2 regions of the Cytobacillus solani genome follow, and region 1 is predicted to be linked to the other one. Evidence: a T-box and tRNA genes for the amino acid it is inferred to sense, from the RefSeq annotation. Region 1 holds a T-box; the other holds one or more tRNA genes.
What was found. A T-box is a leader RNA that pairs with one kind of tRNA and senses whether it is charged. The one in region 1 lies ahead of proS (proline--tRNA ligase), so its partner is inferred to be a tRNA-Pro.

Region 1 (9,596 bases):
ACCCTGGACTTGGCTGGACATTCTTCCTTGCTGCACTTGTTCTTGCAGGAATTCCTCCGTTTAGCGGGTTTGTTGGCAAGGTCTTGATCGTCAAAGGCGGATTCGAAAGCGAGCATTATTGGGGAGCTGGTATCGTCCTTACCTCAAGCTTACTCGTATTATTTTCTATCATGAAGATCTTTATTAATGGTTTCTGGGGAACTCCGCAGGATTATAAAGGGGAAGACAAGGTACCTGTACGAAAGCTCTTAATTGCACCCGTTATTCTCGTGACAATTTCGGTATTGTATGGGGCAGGTTCTGAATTTATCTTCCCTTATATCTCACAGGCTGCCGAAACACTTGCTAATCCGAGTATTTATATTGATGCAGTCTTAAAGGAGTGGTAAGTATGGCCTTTCAAATTTTATTAAATGTGTTTCTCGGTTTTCTATGGATGTTTTTCACTCTGTCATACGAGCCAGTTGCCTTTTTAAAAGGATATTTATTCGGTATGGTTATTCTCTTCACTTTTAGACGGTTTTTTAGCTCTCGCTTCTATTTGGGAAGAGTCATTGCCATTATTAGTTTAGGACTTCTCTTCATAAAAGAGCTAATCCTTTCAAATATCAGCGTTTTAAAACTAGTATTAAAACCAAAGCTTGATATTAAACCTGGCATTTTTGCACTGCCAACCGTTTTGGAAAAGGATTGGGAAATTACCATTTTGGCAAATTTAATTACATTAACACCAGGGACACTTGTAGTCGATGTCTCTGAAGATAATAAAATTCTTTATATCCATACCATCGATATGGATGATGCGCAGGAAGCGATTGATTCCATCAAAAATACATTCGAGAAAGCCATTATGGAGGTGAGCCGATAATGATTTTAATAGCTGTTAAAATTGCGATCCTTTGCATGTCGATTGCTATTCTAGGATTAATATACAGGCTCATTAAAGGGCCTTCCATGCCTGATCGAATTGTTGCACTTGACGCGATAGGAATTAATCTCGTTGCGATTGTTGCACTCGTGTCCATTTTCTTAGATACAAACGCTTTTCTAGAGGTTATCTTACTGCTTGGGATTCTCTCTTTTATTGGAACAGTAGCATTCTCCAAATATTTAGAAAAAGGGGTTGCTCTAGAACGTGATCGAGATCTTTAAAATTATCATTGTAGCATTAATACTTATTGGTGCCTTCCTAAGCCTTGTTGCGGCATTTGGTGTACTTAGACTTCCTGATGTGTATACGAGAAACCATGCTGCTTCAAAGGCCGCAACCTTAGGAGTGTTGGCAGTTTTACTTGGCACGTTTCTTTACTTTTATATGGAAGAAGGTCAAGTGAATTCACGGGTCATTCTTGGGATTGTATTTATCTTCGTCACCTCTCCAGTTGCCGGTCACCTAATCAGCCGTGCCGCTTATAATTCCGGTGTTAAGCTTTGGGACAAGAGTGTACAGGATGACTTAAAGCTGAAAGAAACAACCCCAGTACAGAAAAAACAATAATAGAGAACGAAAAGAGATAAAAGGGACTAATCTTCATAGATCAGTCCCTTTTGCCTATTTTCTTTTAATCACAGCCATGGTACATCTTGAAACACAAATTAGCTTTTCTTCTTCATCAACTACTTTTATATCCCATACCATAGTTGTTCTTCCTTGATGAAGGACGGTTGCAGTGGCAGTCACCATTCCCTCCCGCTTTCCTCTTACATGGTTGGCATTAATCTCCAGTCCGGCAACCGATTCCGTTGCCTTATCCACGAGCTCAAAAGCACCGATGCTTGCGACTGTTTCTGCTAAAGCAACTGAAGCTCCTCCATGCAGCAAGCCGAAGGGCTGCCTTGTCCGATCATCAACAGGCATCGTTGCCACAACCTTTCCCTTTTCAAGGGTAGTAATTTCTATTCCAAGAGCACTTATAAGTGTATTTTCTATATTCATGCTTCTTTTCTCCTTTCCATTCTCTTTATTTACTACTATAACAGAATATTCTTACCACTTTAAAAGATAATGATTGTAAAAACACAGAAAAAGCCCAATCTGCATATATTGATTTCATAAATAGGAAAATGATGTGAATTTATAACGGAAAGGGGAGGCTAACCATGACCCCCCGATATTTCTATCCTTGCAAACTAAGCTATCCACCCTTTTATCCTTATTGCAACTATTATTATTCCCCGCACAATACTTATAGACAATATCAAAATGTTGATCCAGGAATGTTTATGACCTCAGCAAAGGACATGGCAATTATTATGAAAGAAGCGAGTCATTTACTAGCAGAAATGGCTAAATCCAAAAAGTTCTCATTTGATTTGATGACTGCTGCGCAGCAATCAAAAATGGAGAAAGTCGAACAATTGATTAAATCAACAGGAATTAAAGTGATTCCAAAAGTTACTTACACGCCAGACGGACTGAACCTACATTTTGATTCAGGTAAAGATTATAATGACTGTTGTAAATTGACACTTAAATTACGATGGTCATAAGAAAAGCTCAAGCGCATTGATCATCGTTCTTACAAACTGGAGGGGACAACGGCACGATAAAGGAAACACGATAAGGGGAGTTAACCGATGTTGACTTATCGTAGGGAGGAGACCTGAATTTTGATAGGCGATAGGACCCTTGCGCTAGACAATACTTTTTCAAGACAAAAAAAGCTCTCCCGCTTGTAAGAGAGCTTTTTTCCTTTCCTCTTTTAATAATATGGGTTTCCGAAGCCACCATATCCATATGGAGCGGGGGCAGGATAAGGTCCATAAAATGGGGGCGGTCCATAATATGGCACAGGCCCGTAAAATGGACGAGGTCTAGCGATTGCTGCTCCAGCAAAGCCACCTATTAACCCTCCAAATAATCCACCAACCAATGGACCGGCAAAAAAGAACCTTGTATCCCCTGGATGTGGGCCTCTTCTAATATTATACATCTGGGTAACCTCCTAATATTTATTCCTACACTACTTCATATGCTTTTTTTACCCGATTTGAGTGGGCTTTTATACATATTGAGCAGTTTCCCTTTAGAGGTTCCCCAGTTATTAATACGCTTTAGCCCAGTAAACTAATTTCTCCGCTTCTTTTCCACAGCATACACATTCTGTTGAAACAGCTTCTTGATTGAAAGGCATGCATCTTGAGGTTGCACCTGTTTCTTCTTTTATCTGATCCTCACAGCTTCTGTCGCCACACCACATTGCTTTAACAAATCCTGTCTTTTGCGCGAATGTTTCTTTCAATTCCCCATGATTTAGGGCCACATACGTTTTTTCTTCACGAAGTTCTTTTGCCTTTTCAAATAGTTGTCTCTGAATATCATCGAGAATTTCAGTAATCTTTGCTTCCAAATGATCAGTAGGTACAAAGATCTTTTCTCCTGTATCCCTTCTTACCAAAACGACTTGCTGCTTTTCCATATCCTTTGGACCAACTTCAAGTCGTAATGGAACACCTTTCATTTCATATTCATTAAATTTCCATCCTGGCTTTTTATCACTTGCATCAATATCGACACGGGCAATACGGGCTAATGTTTCTTTCAAGCCATATGCGTAATCAAGAACCCCTTCCTTATGTTGGGCAATAGGAACAATCATCAGTTGAGTTGGGGCTGCCTTTGGAGGAATAACTAGTCCTCTGTCATCTCCATGAACCATAATCATTGCGCCAATAATACGTGTCGTAAAGCCCCATGATGTTTGCTGTACATACTGCAATTTCCCCTCTTGATCTGTAAACTGAATGCCAAAAGCCTTTGCAAACCCATCACCTAAATGGTGTGAAGTACCTGACTGCAATGCTTTTCCATCATGCATCAGGCTTTCAATTGTATACGTGTATTTCGCCCCGGCAAATTTCTCTTTATCCGTTTTTTGCCCTTTCACAACCGGGATAGCAAGCACATTTTCACAAACATCCGCATACACATCAAGCATTCTAACCGTTTCTTCATGAGCTTCCTCATCTGTCGCATGGCACGTATGCCCCTCTTGCCATAAGAACTCTAGCGTACGTAAGAACGGACGTGTCGTTTTCTCCCATCTCACCACATTTGCCCACTGGTTGTACAGTTTTGGCAAATCGCGATATGAGTGAATAATGTTTTTATAGTGCTCACAGAATAATACCTCAGATGTTGGTCTTACACACCATCGTTCTGCTAATTCCTCTTCCCCGCCATGCGTTACCCATGCCACTTCTGGAGCGAACCCCTCGATATGATCCTTTTCCTTTTGAAGAAGACTCTCAGGGATAAACAGTGGCATATAGACATTTTCATGCCCTGTTTCTTTGATTCGATCATCTAACTCATTTTTGATATTTTCCCATAAAGCATATCCATAGGGGCGGATAATCATTGAACCGCGTACACTTGAATAATCAATCAAATCTGCTTTTGTAACAACATCTGTATACCACTGGGCAAAATCGACTTCCATTGCCGTAATATCTTTTACAAACTCTTTTCCCACTTAATCCACCTCAATTTCTTATAAAATAGGCTGTGTTAAACATGGCTGCTGATTTTCGCTACAGGCACTCGCTTTCCGCGAGATAGGCGGTGAGCCTCCTCGTCGCATACGCTCCTGCGGGGTCTCACCTGTCCTACATCTCCCGCAGGAGTCTCGCGCCTTTCGTTACAATCAACCAGTACAATTATCAACATGCAGCTTTAATACAGCCGTAAAATAAAAAAGCTTTACGATAAAATAGGGACCAATCACTTGGCGGTACCACCCTAATTTAAAGCAAAGCTTTACACTCATACATGATAACGGGATGTAAACCCGCTGTAATCTTTAAATGATACAGAACTCAGAGACAGGTTCAAATGGCTGCTTATAGGACCCTTTCAGCAATTGGCTCCCTCTCTATAATAAACAGTGCACATTTTACTATTCCTCATCAATGTTTAACTATTTTTTTGAAATTATATAAATATTTGTTTCAAATGTCAATCGATGATCTCACAAAAAATCCCTTTGACAGTTTGCCAAAGGGAATCTTCAATTATTTTGCTGCTGCAGCATTTTCAAATGCCAAGTCCACTGTTACATAATCATATCCAAGATCTCTTGCAACTGCCTCATATGTGATGCTGCCGTTTACAACATTCACACCAAGCTTTAATGCAGGATTTTCATCAATTGCTTTCTTGACACCTTTATTTGCAATTTGCAATGCATAAGGAATCGTTACATTTGTTAATGCAATTGTAGATGTTCTTGGAACGGCACCAGGCATGTTCGCAACTGCATAGTGAACAACCCCATGCTTTTCATATGTTGGGTTATCATGTGTTGTAATATGATCTACTGTTTCAAAAATTCCACCTTGGTCAACAGCCACATCAATTACGACAGAGCCAGGAGACATCGTTTTAACCATTTCTTCTGTAACAAGCTTCGGTGCCTTAGCTCCTGGAATAAGGACAGCGCCAACAACAAGATCACTTTCCTTCACTGCTTCAGCAATATTGAATGGATTAGACATTAAGGTTTGAATGCTGTTTCCAAAAATATCATCAAGTTGGCGAAGACGTTCTGGGCTTAAATCAATAATTGTCACATCAGCTCCTAAGCCGATTGCCATTTTAGCCGCATTAATACCAACAACACCGCCTCCGACAATCGTTACCTTGCCGCGTGAAACGCCAGGAACACCAGCTAGCAAAATTCCTTTGCCGCCATTTGTTTTTTGTAAGAATTGTGCGCCAATTTGAGTAGCCATACGGCCAGCTACTTCACTCATAGGTGTAAGCAATGGCAATGTACGATTGACTTCCACTGTTTCATATGCAATTGCCGTAACACCCTTTTCAACTAAAGCCTTTGCTAATTCAGGCTCTGCAGCTAAGTGTAAGTATGTGAAAAGCACTAGGCCTTCACGGAAATATGTATATTCGGATTCAAGCGGCTCTTTTACCTTCATAACCATTTCTGCAGCCCAAGCCTCTTTTGCTGTAGAGACGATTTCTGCTCCAACTTCCTTGTAATCCTCATTAGTGAAACCGCTTCCAAGGCCAGCATCTGTTTCTACTAAAACTTGATGTCCTGCACGAACTAATGTATACACGCTAGCAGGGGTTGCTGCCACACGGTTCTCATTATTCTTTATTTCCTTAGGTACTCCGATAATCATTGTATTTTCCCCTTTCTATACAACTCTTTTATTATCAAAACTACCCTAAGTATAATGATAAGAATTAGAATAATCAACACCAATCCTCTTTATTTTCAAAATCCACATAATTGTTTGACAAGCCATTCAAAGCGCGGTATTTCCGGGCAAACGATTCATTTTTGACACCCTTCTTCTTATGCTTGTCTATACTATAACGAAGACATTTACTCGAAAACTAATTATAAGGAGGGATATCATTTGGATGTAATGGATTTATTTCATTTACAGAATAGAACGGCCATTGTAACAGGCGGAGGAAAAGGGCTTGGGGAACAAATGGCCAATGCACTAGCAGAGGCAGGGGCAAATGTAGTCATCTGCTCTAGAAATCTAGAAGACTGTCAAAAGATTAGTGAGCAGCTAGTGAAAAAAGGCGTACAATCGTTAGCAATAACATGCGATATTACAAACCAAGCGGATATTCAAGCTGTAATAGATCAAACGGTTCAGCACTTTGGCACGATTGATATTCTTATTAACAATAGCGGCACCTCTTGGATTGCTCCTACACTAGAAATAACGGCTGATCAATGGGATAAAGTCATGAATGTGAATTTGAAAGGAATGTTCCTATTTTCGCAGGCAGCGGGCAAAATAATGGCTCAGCAAGGAAATGGGAAAATTATCAATATTTCATCCATAACTGGAATCAAAGGAACGAATCCTGCTTTCCTAGATGCTATTGCTTATAGTACAAGTAAAGGCGCTGTCAATGCATTAACGAAAGATTTAGCAATAAAGCTAGCACAGCATAATATTCAAGTGAATGCCATTGCTCCAGGATTTTTTCCTAGTAAAAAAACAAAGGCATTTGATCAAACAAGCCATATTATCTTAAAAAGAATACCTGCTGGTCGCTTTGGCACTGATCAGGATATTAAAGGAGCAGCCCTTTTCCTATCCTCAAATGCTTCTGACTATATAACTGGTCAAGTACTCGTCATTGATGGCGGGCTGATATCAGGAATATAAAAAAGCGGAAGCGCCCCGCTTAACGATAGTTACTAAGAAAGGAGCGTATATAATGACTACAAACCACACGCAAGAAATACTAAATGCTGTCAAGAAATTAGGTCTGAAGGTAGAGTTGGGTCTAAACAACTCCATTCATGATGCACTTAATCAACCATCCATTCTAAAAGCAGTGAATAATCAATCACGGCTTGTAGCTGCTTCCATAAGCAAGCTGCAGCAAACAGTCGAAACCTTATCGATCCCCTTTAATTTTCCAACAAAAAACGACGTAGCCAACACAACAAAATTATTTATCCAAGCCGAAGAGAAATTGGATTTATTAGAAGAGCAAGTCACGCAATTAAACCGGTCCTTTGAAGAATTTAAGGACACAATTGTAAATAGTCCTTCCTTTTCTTCCTCAAATAGATGGGAGAGGGAAAAATATGAGTACTCCAAAAATAAATAGATGGACGGGCTTTATCAAAACGATTTCTGCCTTAGAACCTGAGGTTGGACTGACACCACGAACTGCCATCTGGAAGAAAAACAAAGCCACTCTTTGGTATTATCCTTCAGAAAATAAAAAATATAAGGTACCGCTTTTTTTGATTTACTCACTTATTAATCAACCATTTATTCTTGATCTTGGTCCTAAATATAGCTTAATCGAAGCTTTTACCTCTAGCGGGTACGAGGTGTATCTCCTTGATTTCGGAATACCTGGATATGAAGATAAAGATTTGACAGTGGATGATTACATTCTTCGCTATATAAAAAAAGGCGTTCAACGAGCACTGCTCCATTCAAACGCGTCAGAAATCACATTAATGGGCTTTTGTATGGGCGGTACGTTTGCTGCTATCTATGCAACCATTGCCGATGAACCAATTAAAAATCTTATTATTTCTGTTGCTCCGATTGATTTTAGTGTCATGCCTATTTTCAGTGAAGGCGTAAAAATGCTCCAAAATGGAGAGATCAATCTTAATCCAATATTAGATGCTTGGGGAATTATCCCTCCCGCATATGTTAAAAGGGGGATGCGGCTAGCTACAGTACCCATCTCTTACTCTCCTTATCTTTCTCTTTTAAGCCATGCAGACGATGAAGAGCGAAATTTAAAATGGAGTCGCTTTAATTATTGGACCAACAGTCACATCCCTTTATCTGCTGCAGCATTAAAGCAGATGGCAGTTGACTTTGAGAAAGAAAATAAACTTATCAATGGGAATCTAGTAATTGGAGATCAACCAGCTAAACTAGAAAATATTACAGCGAATTTAATGGCAGTAGGCGCTAGTCATGATCGACTGATTCCAATCGAACAAATCCTGCCGATCGTCGACCATGTTTCAAGTATAGATAAATCCTTCCATATTCTCGAAGGAGGCCACGGGAGTCTTGCAAAAGAAGGCAAAGCACCAGGTTATTTAGACAAGTGGCTGTCTGACCGCTCCAATTAGATGATATGAAAGGTTTCATGTGACTTCCCCTGCTGATGATGACATGAATCAGCAGGGGAAAGCATTTTAAAAAAGGAGGATGCGTATGTTTTATTTGTTAACCCCTAAGATACCTGCCACTGCCAATCAAACTCTTCATGGGTATTTGGGATATGCAGCAATTGTGTTTAAAGACTTTTTTAGCTTTGATTAAAAAATAGTAAAGACCGATTCATTCCTTTTGCCATACTTTTTTGTATGGCTTTTCTTTTTGAATAATGAGCCGGAAAAAACTTGTAATAAATCCTCTTTCTTTGCCGAAAAGAAACTTGTTTTGTCATACGGGAAGGAATCTGCTTTTAACTCAGAGAATCCACTATTAAAAGGGAAGCTTAAGGAGGTTTCAGGATGAATACAAGTGCTGTCGCAAAGTTATTAGGGGTTTCATCAAGCACAATCCAACGATGGGTGAAGCAGCTGGAGCTCCAAATGGAAAGGAATGAACTCGGGCATTATTCATTTACAGACGAGGATATTCAGCTGCTAAAACAAGTTCAGGAACAGCTAAAAAAGGGGGTCATGATTCAGGATGTAACGGTAGAACGAAAAAAGACGCGTACCGGTGTAGTAAAATCAGCCGGAAATGATCCATTTTCTGAGAAACTTCTAGCAAGAATGAACGAGTTCGAGCAAAGACTAAATAAAAAGGCGGATGATGTTGTATCCTATCAGCTTTTACAGCATCGGCGGGAAATTGAGGAGCTGCAAGCTGAGGTAGAGATGTTAAATAAGAGAATACAATGCCTTGAAGAAGGGATAAATAAGGAGAATCAGCATATCCCATCCGATCATGTATTCGTTTTCGATAAGGAATTACCAAGGAAGAAAAGCAAAAGGAAAAATCTTATTACCTCTTTATTTGGCTTCTAAATCCCTCATCCATTGAAATTTTAAAAAAAGAAATACAGCTCCCATTTATAGGAGCTGCATGTTAAAAAATTAAAGAATCAT
Region 2 (9,596 bases), 960 kb from region 1:
TATTGTAAATGAATTTTTTGAGCAAAAAGTAGAGGAGAAATTAATTCAGCCAACATTCATTTTTGGACACCCTGTTGAAATTTCTCCGCTTGCAAAGAAAAATGATGAAGATCCAAGGTTTACGGATCGGTTTGAGCTATTTATTGTTGCACGTGAGCATGCGAATGCATTCACAGAACTTAATGATCCTATTGATCAAAGACAACGTTTTGAAGCTCAGCTCAAAGAACGTGAGCAAGGTAATGACGAAGCTCATATGATGGATGATGATTTCATTGAAGCATTAGAATACGGAATGCCTCCAACGGGAGGGCTTGGGATTGGTATCGATCGCCTTGTCATGCTTTTAACAAATTCTCCTTCCATTAGAGATGTCTTATTATTCCCGTTAATGCGTCACCGTTAAATAACTTTATCAGAGGTAAGGCATGATATTTTATGTGCTTTACCTTTTTTGTATTTCAATAAATAATATGAATATTTTTTCTTTGAATTCTAAAGATAAATATCGAAAAAACATATTGCAACCGCGTAAATATGGTGGTATATTAATATCTGTTGTTGCGAGACGATAACTTTTGAAAAAAGAAATTAAAAAAGTTATTGACTTAAACACAATGAATGTGATAGTATTTAAAAGTCGCCTTGAGCGGCAGAGTAATAACAATCATTGCTCTTTGAAAACTGAACGAACAAAAAAACGTCAACGTTAATTCAAGTTTTAAAACTTAAGAGCTAATCTTACTCTTTATTGGAGAGTTTGATCCTGGCTCAGGACGAACGCTGGCGGCGTGCCTAATACATGCAAGTCGAGCGAATCTGAGGGAGCTTGCTCCCAAAGATTAGCGGCGGACGGGTGAGTAACACGTGGGCAACCTGCCTGTAAGACTGGGATAACTTCGGGAAACCGGAGCTAATACCGGATAATCCTTTTCTACTCATGTAGAAAAGCTGAAAGATGGCTTCGGCTATCACTTACAGATGGGCCCGCGGCGCATTAGCTAGTTGGTGAGGTAACGGCTCACCAAGGCGACGATGCGTAGCCGACCTGAGAGGGTGATCGGCCACACTGGGACTGAGACACGGCCCAGACTCCTACGGGAGGCAGCAGTAGGGAATCTTCCGCAATGGACGAAAGTCTGACGGAGCAACGCCGCGTGAGTGATGAAGGTTTTCGGATCGTAAAACTCTGTTGTTAGGGAAGAACAAGTACCGTTCGAATAGGGCGGTACCTTGACGGTACCTAACCAGAAAGCCACGGCTAACTACGTGCCAGCAGCCGCGGTAATACGTAGGTGGCAAGCGTTGTCCGGAATTATTGGGCGTAAAGCGCGCGCAGGTGGTTTCTTAAGTCTGATGTGAAAGCCCCCGGCTCAACCGGGGAGGGTCATTGGAAACTGGGAGACTTGAGTGCAGAAGAGGAAAGTGGAATTCCAAGTGTAGCGGTGAAATGCGTAGAGATTTGGAGGAACACCAGTGGCGAAGGCGACTTTCTGGTCTGTAACTGACACTGAGGCGCGAAAGCGTGGGGAGCGAACAGGATTAGATACCCTGGTAGTCCACGCCGTAAACGATGAGTGCTAAGTGTTAGAGGGTTTCCGCCCTTTAGTGCTGCAGCAAACGCATTAAGCACTCCGCCTGGGGAGTACGGCCGCAAGGCTGAAACTCAAAGGAATTGACGGGGGCCCGCACAAGCGGTGGAGCATGTGGTTTAATTCGAAGCAACGCGAAGAACCTTACCAGGTCTTGACATCCTCTGACAATCCTAGAGATAGGACGTTCCCCTTCGGGGGACAGAGTGACAGGTGGTGCATGGTTGTCGTCAGCTCGTGTCGTGAGATGTTGGGTTAAGTCCCGCAACGAGCGCAACCCTTGATCTTAGTTGCCAGCATTCAGTTGGGCACTCTAAGGTGACTGCCGGTGACAAACCGGAGGAAGGTGGGGATGACGTCAAATCATCATGCCCCTTATGACCTGGGCTACACACGTGCTACAATGGATGGTACAAAGGGCTGCAAGACCGCGAGGTTTAGCCAATCCCATAAAACCATTCTCAGTTCGGATTGCAGGCTGCAACTCGCCTGCATGAAGCCGGAATCGCTAGTAATCGCGGATCAGCATGCCGCGGTGAATACGTTCCCGGGCCTTGTACACACCGCCCGTCACACCACGAGAGTTTGTAACACCCGAAGTCGGTGGGGTAACCGCAAGGAGCCAGCCGCCTAAGGTGGGACAGATGATTGGGGTGAAGTCGTAACAAGGTAGCCGTATCGGAAGGTGCGGCTGGATCACCTCCTTTCTAAGGATGAAATGAAGTCTAACTTCATTAAAAGACGTTTCATTGTTCGTTCAGTTTTGAGAGAGTAATTTTCTCTCGAAACTTTTTTGTTCTTTGAAAACTAGATAATGTAATAAAGAAGAATAACCGAGTAATCGCCATCTTAGTTTTTTCTCTTATATTGAGTTTTTAAAACCAAGTAAGAGTGTAAACCATGAGGGCAATGAGCAACAAGCAGATCAAGGAAGCGACCGAGCGAGCACCGGAACGTACTCAGTACGTGAGGAGCACAGCGAGAGAGCTGACGCCGAGATGCGCAGTTGATCATTGACCGAAGTAGGTTAAGTTAGAAAGGGCGCACGGTGAATGCCTAGGCACTAGGAGCCGATGAAGGACGGGACTAACACCGATATGCTTCGGGGAGCTGTAAGTAAGCTTTGATCCGGAGATTTCCGAATGGGGGAACCCTCTATCCGTAATGGGATAGAATCTTTACCTGAATACATAGGGTATTGAAGGCAGACCCGGGGAACTGAAACATCTAAGTACCCGGAGGAAGAGAAAGCAAACGCGATTCCCTGAGTAGCGGCGAGCGAAACGGGATTAGCCCAAACCAAGAGGCTTGCCTCTTGGGGTTGTAGGACACTCTACACGGAGTTACAAAGGAACGAGGTAAATGAACAGGTCTGGAAAGGCCGGCCAGAGAAGGTAAAAGCCCTGTAGTTGAAACTTCGTTCCCTCCAGAGTGGATCCTGAGTACGGCGGGACACGAGAAATCCCGTCGGAAGCAGGGAGGACCATCTCCCAAGGCTAAATACTCCCTAGTGACCGATAGTGAACCAGTACCGTGAGGGAAAGGTGAAAAGCACCCCGGAAGGGGAGTGAAAGAGATCCTGAAACCGTGTGCCTACAAGTAGTCAGAGCCCGTTTATGGGTGATGGCGTGCCTTTTGTAGAATGAACCGGCGAGTTACGATTACATGCGAGGTTAAGTTGAATAGACGGAGCCGCAGCGAAAGCGAGTCTGAATAGGGCGAATGAGTATGTGGTCGTAGACCCGAAACCAGGTGATCTACCCATGTCCAGGTTGAAGTTCAGGTAACACTGAATGGAGGACCGAACCCACGCACGTTGAAAAGTGCGGGGATGAGGTGTGGGTAGCGGAGAAATTCCAATCGAACTTGGAGATAGCTGGTTCTCTCCGAAATAGCTTTAGGGCTAGCCTCATGTAGAAAGAGTCTTGGAGGTAGAGCACTGTTTGGACTAGGGGCCCCCATCGGGTTACCGAATTCAGACAAACTCCGAATGCCAAAGACTTATCCATGGGAGTCAGACTGCGAGTGATAAGATCCGTAGTCAAGAGGGAAACAGCCCAGACCACCAGCTAAGGTCCCAAAGTATACGTTAAGTGGAAAAGGATGTGGAGTTGCTTAGACAACCAGGATGTTGGCTTAGAAGCAGCCACCATTTAAAGAGTGCGTAATAGCTCACTGGTCGAGTGACTCTGCGCCGAAAATGTACCGGGGCTAAACGTATCACCGAAGCTGTGGATGGACATCTACGATGTCCGTGGTAGGAGAGCGTTCTAAGGGCGTTGAAGCTAGACCGCAAGGACTGGTGGAGCGCTTAGAAGTGAGAATGCCGGTATGAGTAGCGAAAGATGGGTGAGAATCCCATCCACCGAATGCCTAAGGTTTCCTGAGGAAGGCTCGTCCGCTCAGGGTTAGTCGGGACCTAAGCCGAGGCTGAAAAGCGTAGGCGATGGACAACAGGTTGATATTCCTGTACCACCAAACTCCGTTTGAGCAATGGGGGGACGCAGGAGGATAGGGTAAGCGCACTGCTGGATATGTGCGTCTAAGCAGTTAGGCTGCAAGCGAGGAAAATCCCGTTTGCGTGAAGGCTGAGCTGTGACAGCGAGGGAAATATAGTACCGAAGTTCCTGATTCCACACTGCCAAGAAAAGCCTCTAGTGAGGATAAGGTGCCCGTACCGCAAACCGACACAGGTAGGCGAGGAGAGAATCCTAAGGTGAGCGAGAGAACTCTCGTTAAGGAACTCGGCAAAATGACCCCGTAACTTCGGGAGAAGGGGTGCTTTTTAGGGTGAATAGCCCTGAAAAGCCGCAGTGAATAGGCCCAGGCGACTGTTTAGCAAAAACACAGGTCTCTGCGAAGCCGCAAGGCGAAGTATAGGGGCTGACGCCTGCCCGGTGCTGGAAGGTTAAGAGGAGGGGTTAGCTTACGCGAAGCTCTGAATTGAAGCCCCAGTAAACGGCGGCCGTAACTATAACGGTCCTAAGGTAGCGAAATTCCTTGTCGGGTAAGTTCCGACCCGCACGAAAGGCGTAACGATCTGGGCACTGTCTCAACGAGAGACTCGGTGAAATTATAGTACCTGTGAAGATGCAGGTTACCCGCGACAGGACGGAAAGACCCCGTGGAGCTTTACTGTAGCCTGATATTGAATTTCGGTACAGCTTGTACAGGATAGGTAGGAGCCTTGGAAGCCGGAGCGCCAGCTTCGGTGGAGGCATCGGTGGGATACTACCCTGGCTGTATTGAAATTCTAACCCATGCCCCTGATCGGGGCAGGAGACAGTGTCAGGTGGGCAGTTTGACTGGGGCGGTCGCCTCCTAAAAAGTAACGGAGGCGCCCAAAGGTTCCCTCAGAATGGTTGGAAATCATTCGAAGAGTGTAAAGGCATAAGGGAGCTTGACTGCGAGACCTACAAGTCGAGCAGGGACGAAAGTCGGGCTTAGTGATCCGGTGGTTCCGCATGGAAGGGCCATCGCTCAACGGATAAAAGCTACCCCGGGGATAACAGGCTTATCTCCCCCAAGAGTCCACATCGACGGGGAGGTTTGGCACCTCGATGTCGGCTCATCGCATCCTGGGGCTGTAGTCGGTCCCAAGGGTTGGGCTGTTCGCCCATTAAAGCGGTACGCGAGCTGGGTTCAGAACGTCGTGAGACAGTTCGGTCCCTATCCGTCGTGGGCGCAGGAAATTTGAGAGGAGCTGTCCTTAGTACGAGAGGACCGGGATGGACGCACCGCTGGTGTACCAGTTGTTCTGCCAAGAGCATCGCTGGGTAGCTATGTGCGGAAGGGATAAGTGCTGAAAGCATCTAAGCATGAAGCCCCCCTCGAGATGAGATTTCCCATAGCGTCAAGCTAGTAAGACCCCTGAAAGATGATCAGGTTGATAGGTTTGAGGTGGAAGCGTGGTGACACGTGGAGCTGACAAATACTAATCGGTCGAGGACTTAACCAAAATGAAAGGCGAAGGCGACTGTTCAACTTCGAAAGGCGTTGGAGAGCCGACCATGCAAATCCCGCATTTGGATTTGTAGGGGCGGATCGAAACGACCGAGAAGTTAGGAGCCGTAGCTGGACAAAATGATTACTCAACTTCTTCTTTAGCATTATCTAGTTTTGAGGGAACAAACCTCATCATAAATAGGTCTAGTGACGATGGCGAGAAGGCCACACCCGTTCCCATCCCGAACACGGAAGTTAAGCTTCTCAGCGCCGATGGTAGTTAGGGGCTGTCCCCTTGTGAGAGTAGGACGTCGCTAGGCTTTATAAAATGGAGGATTAGCTCAGCTGGGAGAGCATCTGCCTTACAAGCAGAGGGTCGGCGGTTCGATCCCGTCATCCTCCACCATATTTTTATTATGCCGGCCTAGCTCAATTGGTAGAGCAACTGACTTGTAATCAGTAGGTTGGGGGTTCAAGTCCTCTGGCCGGCATGTTTCCTAGAAAGAGCCATTAGCTCAGTCGGTAGAGCATCTGACTTTTAATCAGAGGGTCGAAGGTTCGAGTCCTTCATGGCTCACCATTTAAATAATGCGGGTGTGGCGGAACTGGCAGACGCACTAGACTTAGGATCTAGCGCCGCAAGGCGTGGGGGTTCGACTCCCTTCACCCGCATCATTTTATTTGCGGAAGTAGTTCAGTGGTAGAACACCACCTTGCCAAGGTGGGGGTCGCGGGTTCGAATCCCGTCTTCCGCTCCAATTATTTGCCGGGGTGGCGGAACTGGCAGACGCACAGGACTTAAAATCCTGCGGTAGGTGACTACCGTACCGGTTCGATTCCGGTCCTCGGCACCACTTTAAAAAATAGCGCCCGTAGCTCAATTGGATAGAGCGTCTGACTACGGATCAGAAGGTTATGGGTTCGACTCCTTTCGGGCGCGCCATAAAAACGGGAAGTAGCTCAGCTTGGTAGAGCACTTGGTTTGGGACCAAGGGGTCGCAGGTTCGAATCCTGTCTTCCCGACCATTCATATTTTTATGGGGCCTTAGCTCAGCTGGGAGAGCGCCTGCCTTGCACGCAGGAGGTCAGCGGTTCGATCCCGCTAGGCTCCACCAAAATGTTAAAAAAGGTATTGACTTAACATTTTAAACATAGTAGTATTTAAAAGTCGCCTTGAGCGGCAGAGTAATAATAATCATTGCTCTTTGAAAACTGAACGAACAAAAAACGTCAACGTTAATTCAAGTATTAAAACTTAAGAGCTAATCTTACTCTTTATTGGAGAGTTTGATCCTGGCTCAGGACGAACGCTGGCGGCGTGCCTAATACATGCAAGTCGAGCGAATCTGAGGGAGCTTGCTCCCAAAGATTAGCGGCGGACGGGTGAGTAACACGTGGGCAACCTGCCTGTAAGACTGGGATAACTTCGGGAAACCGGAGCTAATACCGGATAATCCTTTTCTACTCATGTAGAAAAGTTGAAAGATGGCTTCGGCTATCACTTACAGATGGGCCCGCGGCGCATTAGCTAGTTGGTGAGGTAACGGCTCACCAAGGCGACGATGCGTAGCCGACCTGAGAGGGTGATCGGCCACACTGGGACTGAGACACGGCCCAGACTCCTACGGGAGGCAGCAGTAGGGAATCTTCCGCAATGGACGAAAGTCTGACGGAGCAACGCCGCGTGAGTGATGAAGGTTTTCGGATCGTAAAACTCTGTTGTTAGGGAAGAACAAGTACCGTTCGAATAGGGCGGTACCTTGACGGTACCTAACCAGAAAGCCACGGCTAACTACGTGCCAGCAGCCGCGGTAATACGTAGGTGGCAAGCGTTGTCCGGAATTATTGGGCGTAAAGCGCGCGCAGGTGGTTTCTTAAGTCTGATGTGAAAGCCCCCGGCTCAACCGGGGAGGGTCATTGGAAACTGGGAGACTTGAGTGCAGAAGAGGAAAGTGGAATTCCAAGTGTAGCGGTGAAATGCGTAGAGATTTGGAGGAACACCAGTGGCGAAGGCGACTTTCTGGTCTGTAACTGACACTGAGGCGCGAAAGCGTGGGGAGCGAACAGGATTAGATACCCTGGTAGTCCACGCCGTAAACGATGAGTGCTAAGTGTTAGAGGGTTTCCGCCCTTTAGTGCTGCAGCAAACGCATTAAGCACTCCGCCTGGGGAGTACGGCCGCAAGGCTGAAACTCAAAGGAATTGACGGGGGCCCGCACAAGCGGTGGAGCATGTGGTTTAATTCGAAGCAACGCGAAGAACCTTACCAGGTCTTGACATCCTCTGACAATCCTAGAGATAGGACGTTCCCCTTCGGGGGACAGAGTGACAGGTGGTGCATGGTTGTCGTCAGCTCGTGTCGTGAGATGTTGGGTTAAGTCCCGCAACGAGCGCAACCCTTGATCTTAGTTGCCAGCATTCAGTTGGGCACTCTAAGGTGACTGCCGGTGACAAACCGGAGGAAGGTGGGGATGACGTCAAATCATCATGCCCCTTATGACCTGGGCTACACACGTGCTACAATGGATGGTACAAAGGGCTGCAAGACCGCGAGGTTTAGCCAATCCCATAAAACCATTCTCAGTTCGGATTGCAGGCTGCAACTCGCCTGCATGAAGCCGGAATCGCTAGTAATCGCGGATCAGCATGCCGCGGTGAATACGTTCCCGGGCCTTGTACACACCGCCCGTCACACCACGAGAGTTTGTAACACCCGAAGTCGGTGGGGTAACCGCAAGGAGCCAGCCGCCTAAGGTGGGACAGATGATTGGGGTGAAGTCGTAACAAGGTAGCCGTATCGGAAGGTGCGGCTGGATCACCTCCTTTCTAAGGATGAAATGAAGTCTAACTTCATTAAAAGACGTTTCATTGTTCGTTCAGTTTTGAGAGAGTAATCTCTCATATTATTTTGCTCCTGCGCCGCAGTAGTTCGAGGAAGATAAACCTCAGCTCGTCGCAAGGCAGCATGATGAATAGCTACGAAGCTTAATCACGTTGTGATTGAAATCAGTAGCCTTGTTCTTTGAAAACTAGATAATGCAATAAAGAAGATAACCGAGTAATCGCCATCTTAGTTTTTTCTCTTATATTGAGTTTTTAAAACCAAGTAAGTTTTTTCTCTTATATTGAGTTTTTAAAACCAAGTAAGAGTGTAAACCATGAGGGCAATGAGCAACAAGCAGATCAAGGAAGCGACCGAGCGAGCACCGGAACGTACTCAGTACGTGAGGAGCACAGCGAGAGAGCTGACGCCGAGATGCGCAGTTGATCATTGACCGAAGTAGGTTAAGTTAGAAAGGGCGCACGGTGAATGCCTAGGCACTAGGAGCCGATGAAGGACGGGACTAACACCGATATGCTTCGGGGAGCTGTAAGTAAGCTTTGATCCGGAGATTTCCGAATGGGGGAACCCTCTATCCGTAATGGGATAGAATCTTTACCTGAATACATAGGGTATTGAAGGCAGACCCGGGGAACTGAAACATCTAAGTACCCGGAGGAAGAGAAAGCAAACGCGATTCCCTGAGTAGCGGCGAGCGAAACGGGATTAGCCCAAACCAAGAGGCTTGCCTCTTGGGGTTGTAGGACACTCTACACGGAGTTACAAAGGAACGAGGTAAATGAACAGGTCTGGAAAGGCCGGCCAGAGAAGGTAAAAGCCCTGTAGTTGAAACTTCGTTCCCTCCAGAGTGGATCCTGAGTACGGCGGGACACGAGAAATCCCGTCGGAAGCAGGGAGGACCATCTCCCAAGGCTAAATACTCCCTAGTGACCGATAGTGAACCAGTACCGTGAGGGAAAGGTGAAAAGCACCCCGGAAGGGGAGTGAAAGAGATCCTGAAACCGTGTGCCTACAAGTAGTTAGAGCCCGTTAATGGGTGATAGCGTGCCTTTTGTAGAATGAACCGGCGAGTTACGATTACATGCAAGGTTAAGTTGAATAGACGGAGCCGCAGCGAAAGCGAGTCTGAATAGGGCGAATGAGTATGTGGTCGTAGACCCGAAACCAGGTGATCTACCCATGTCCAGGTTGAAGTTCAGGTAACACTGAATGGAGGA

Region 2: it encodes a tRNA-Pro, which carries the amino acid that the T-box ahead of proS (proline--tRNA ligase) is inferred to sense. The anticodon was not compared.

What each region holds. Positions count from the first base shown of each region.
Region 1 is NZ_CP041305.1:2,751,549-2,761,144, reverse strand. Features, by position in the region: gene FI644_RS13810 (Na+/H+ antiporter subunit D) at 1-389, shown strand, start outside; gene FI644_RS13805 (Na+/H+ antiporter subunit E) at 392-868, shown strand; gene FI644_RS13800 (Na(+)/H(+) antiporter subunit F1) at 868-1,152, shown strand; gene mnhG (monovalent cation/H(+) antiporter subunit G) at 1,136-1,498, shown strand; gene FI644_RS13790 (hotdog fold thioesterase) at 1,553-1,936, opposite strand; gene FI644_RS13785 (YuzC family spore coat inner layer protein) at 2,224-2,490, shown strand; gene FI644_RS13780 (hypothetical protein) at 2,703-2,933, opposite strand; gene proS (proline--tRNA ligase) at 3,045-4,442, opposite strand; T-box leader at 4,712-4,921, opposite strand; gene ald (alanine dehydrogenase) at 5,014-6,144, opposite strand; gene FI644_RS13765 (glucose 1-dehydrogenase) at 6,385-7,158, shown strand; gene FI644_RS13760 (hypothetical protein) at 7,211-7,609, shown strand; gene FI644_RS13755 (alpha/beta fold hydrolase) at 7,587-8,606, shown strand; gene FI644_RS13750 (MerR family transcriptional regulator) at 8,994-9,515, shown strand; gene FI644_RS13745 (Na+/H+ antiporter family protein) at 9,585-9,596, opposite strand, start outside.
Region 2 is NZ_CP041305.1:1,793,464-1,803,059, reverse strand. Features, by position in the region: gene lysS (lysine--tRNA ligase) at 1-406, shown strand, start outside; rRNA gene FI644_RS09300 (16S ribosomal RNA) at 749-2,299, shown strand; rRNA gene FI644_RS09295 (23S ribosomal RNA) at 2,618-5,550, shown strand; rRNA gene rrf (5S ribosomal RNA) at 5,741-5,857, shown strand; tRNA gene FI644_RS09285 (tRNA-Val) at 5,868-5,943, shown strand; tRNA gene FI644_RS09280 (tRNA-Thr) at 5,956-6,028, shown strand; tRNA gene FI644_RS09275 (tRNA-Lys) at 6,042-6,117, shown strand; tRNA gene FI644_RS09270 (tRNA-Leu) at 6,128-6,209, shown strand; tRNA gene FI644_RS09265 (tRNA-Gly) at 6,221-6,295, shown strand; tRNA gene FI644_RS09260 (tRNA-Leu) at 6,303-6,391, shown strand; tRNA gene FI644_RS09255 (tRNA-Arg) at 6,404-6,480, shown strand; tRNA gene FI644_RS09250 (tRNA-Pro) at 6,487-6,563, shown strand; tRNA gene FI644_RS09245 (tRNA-Ala) at 6,577-6,652, shown strand; rRNA gene FI644_RS09240 (16S ribosomal RNA) at 6,813-8,363, shown strand; rRNA gene FI644_RS09235 (23S ribosomal RNA) at 8,821-9,596, shown strand, end outside.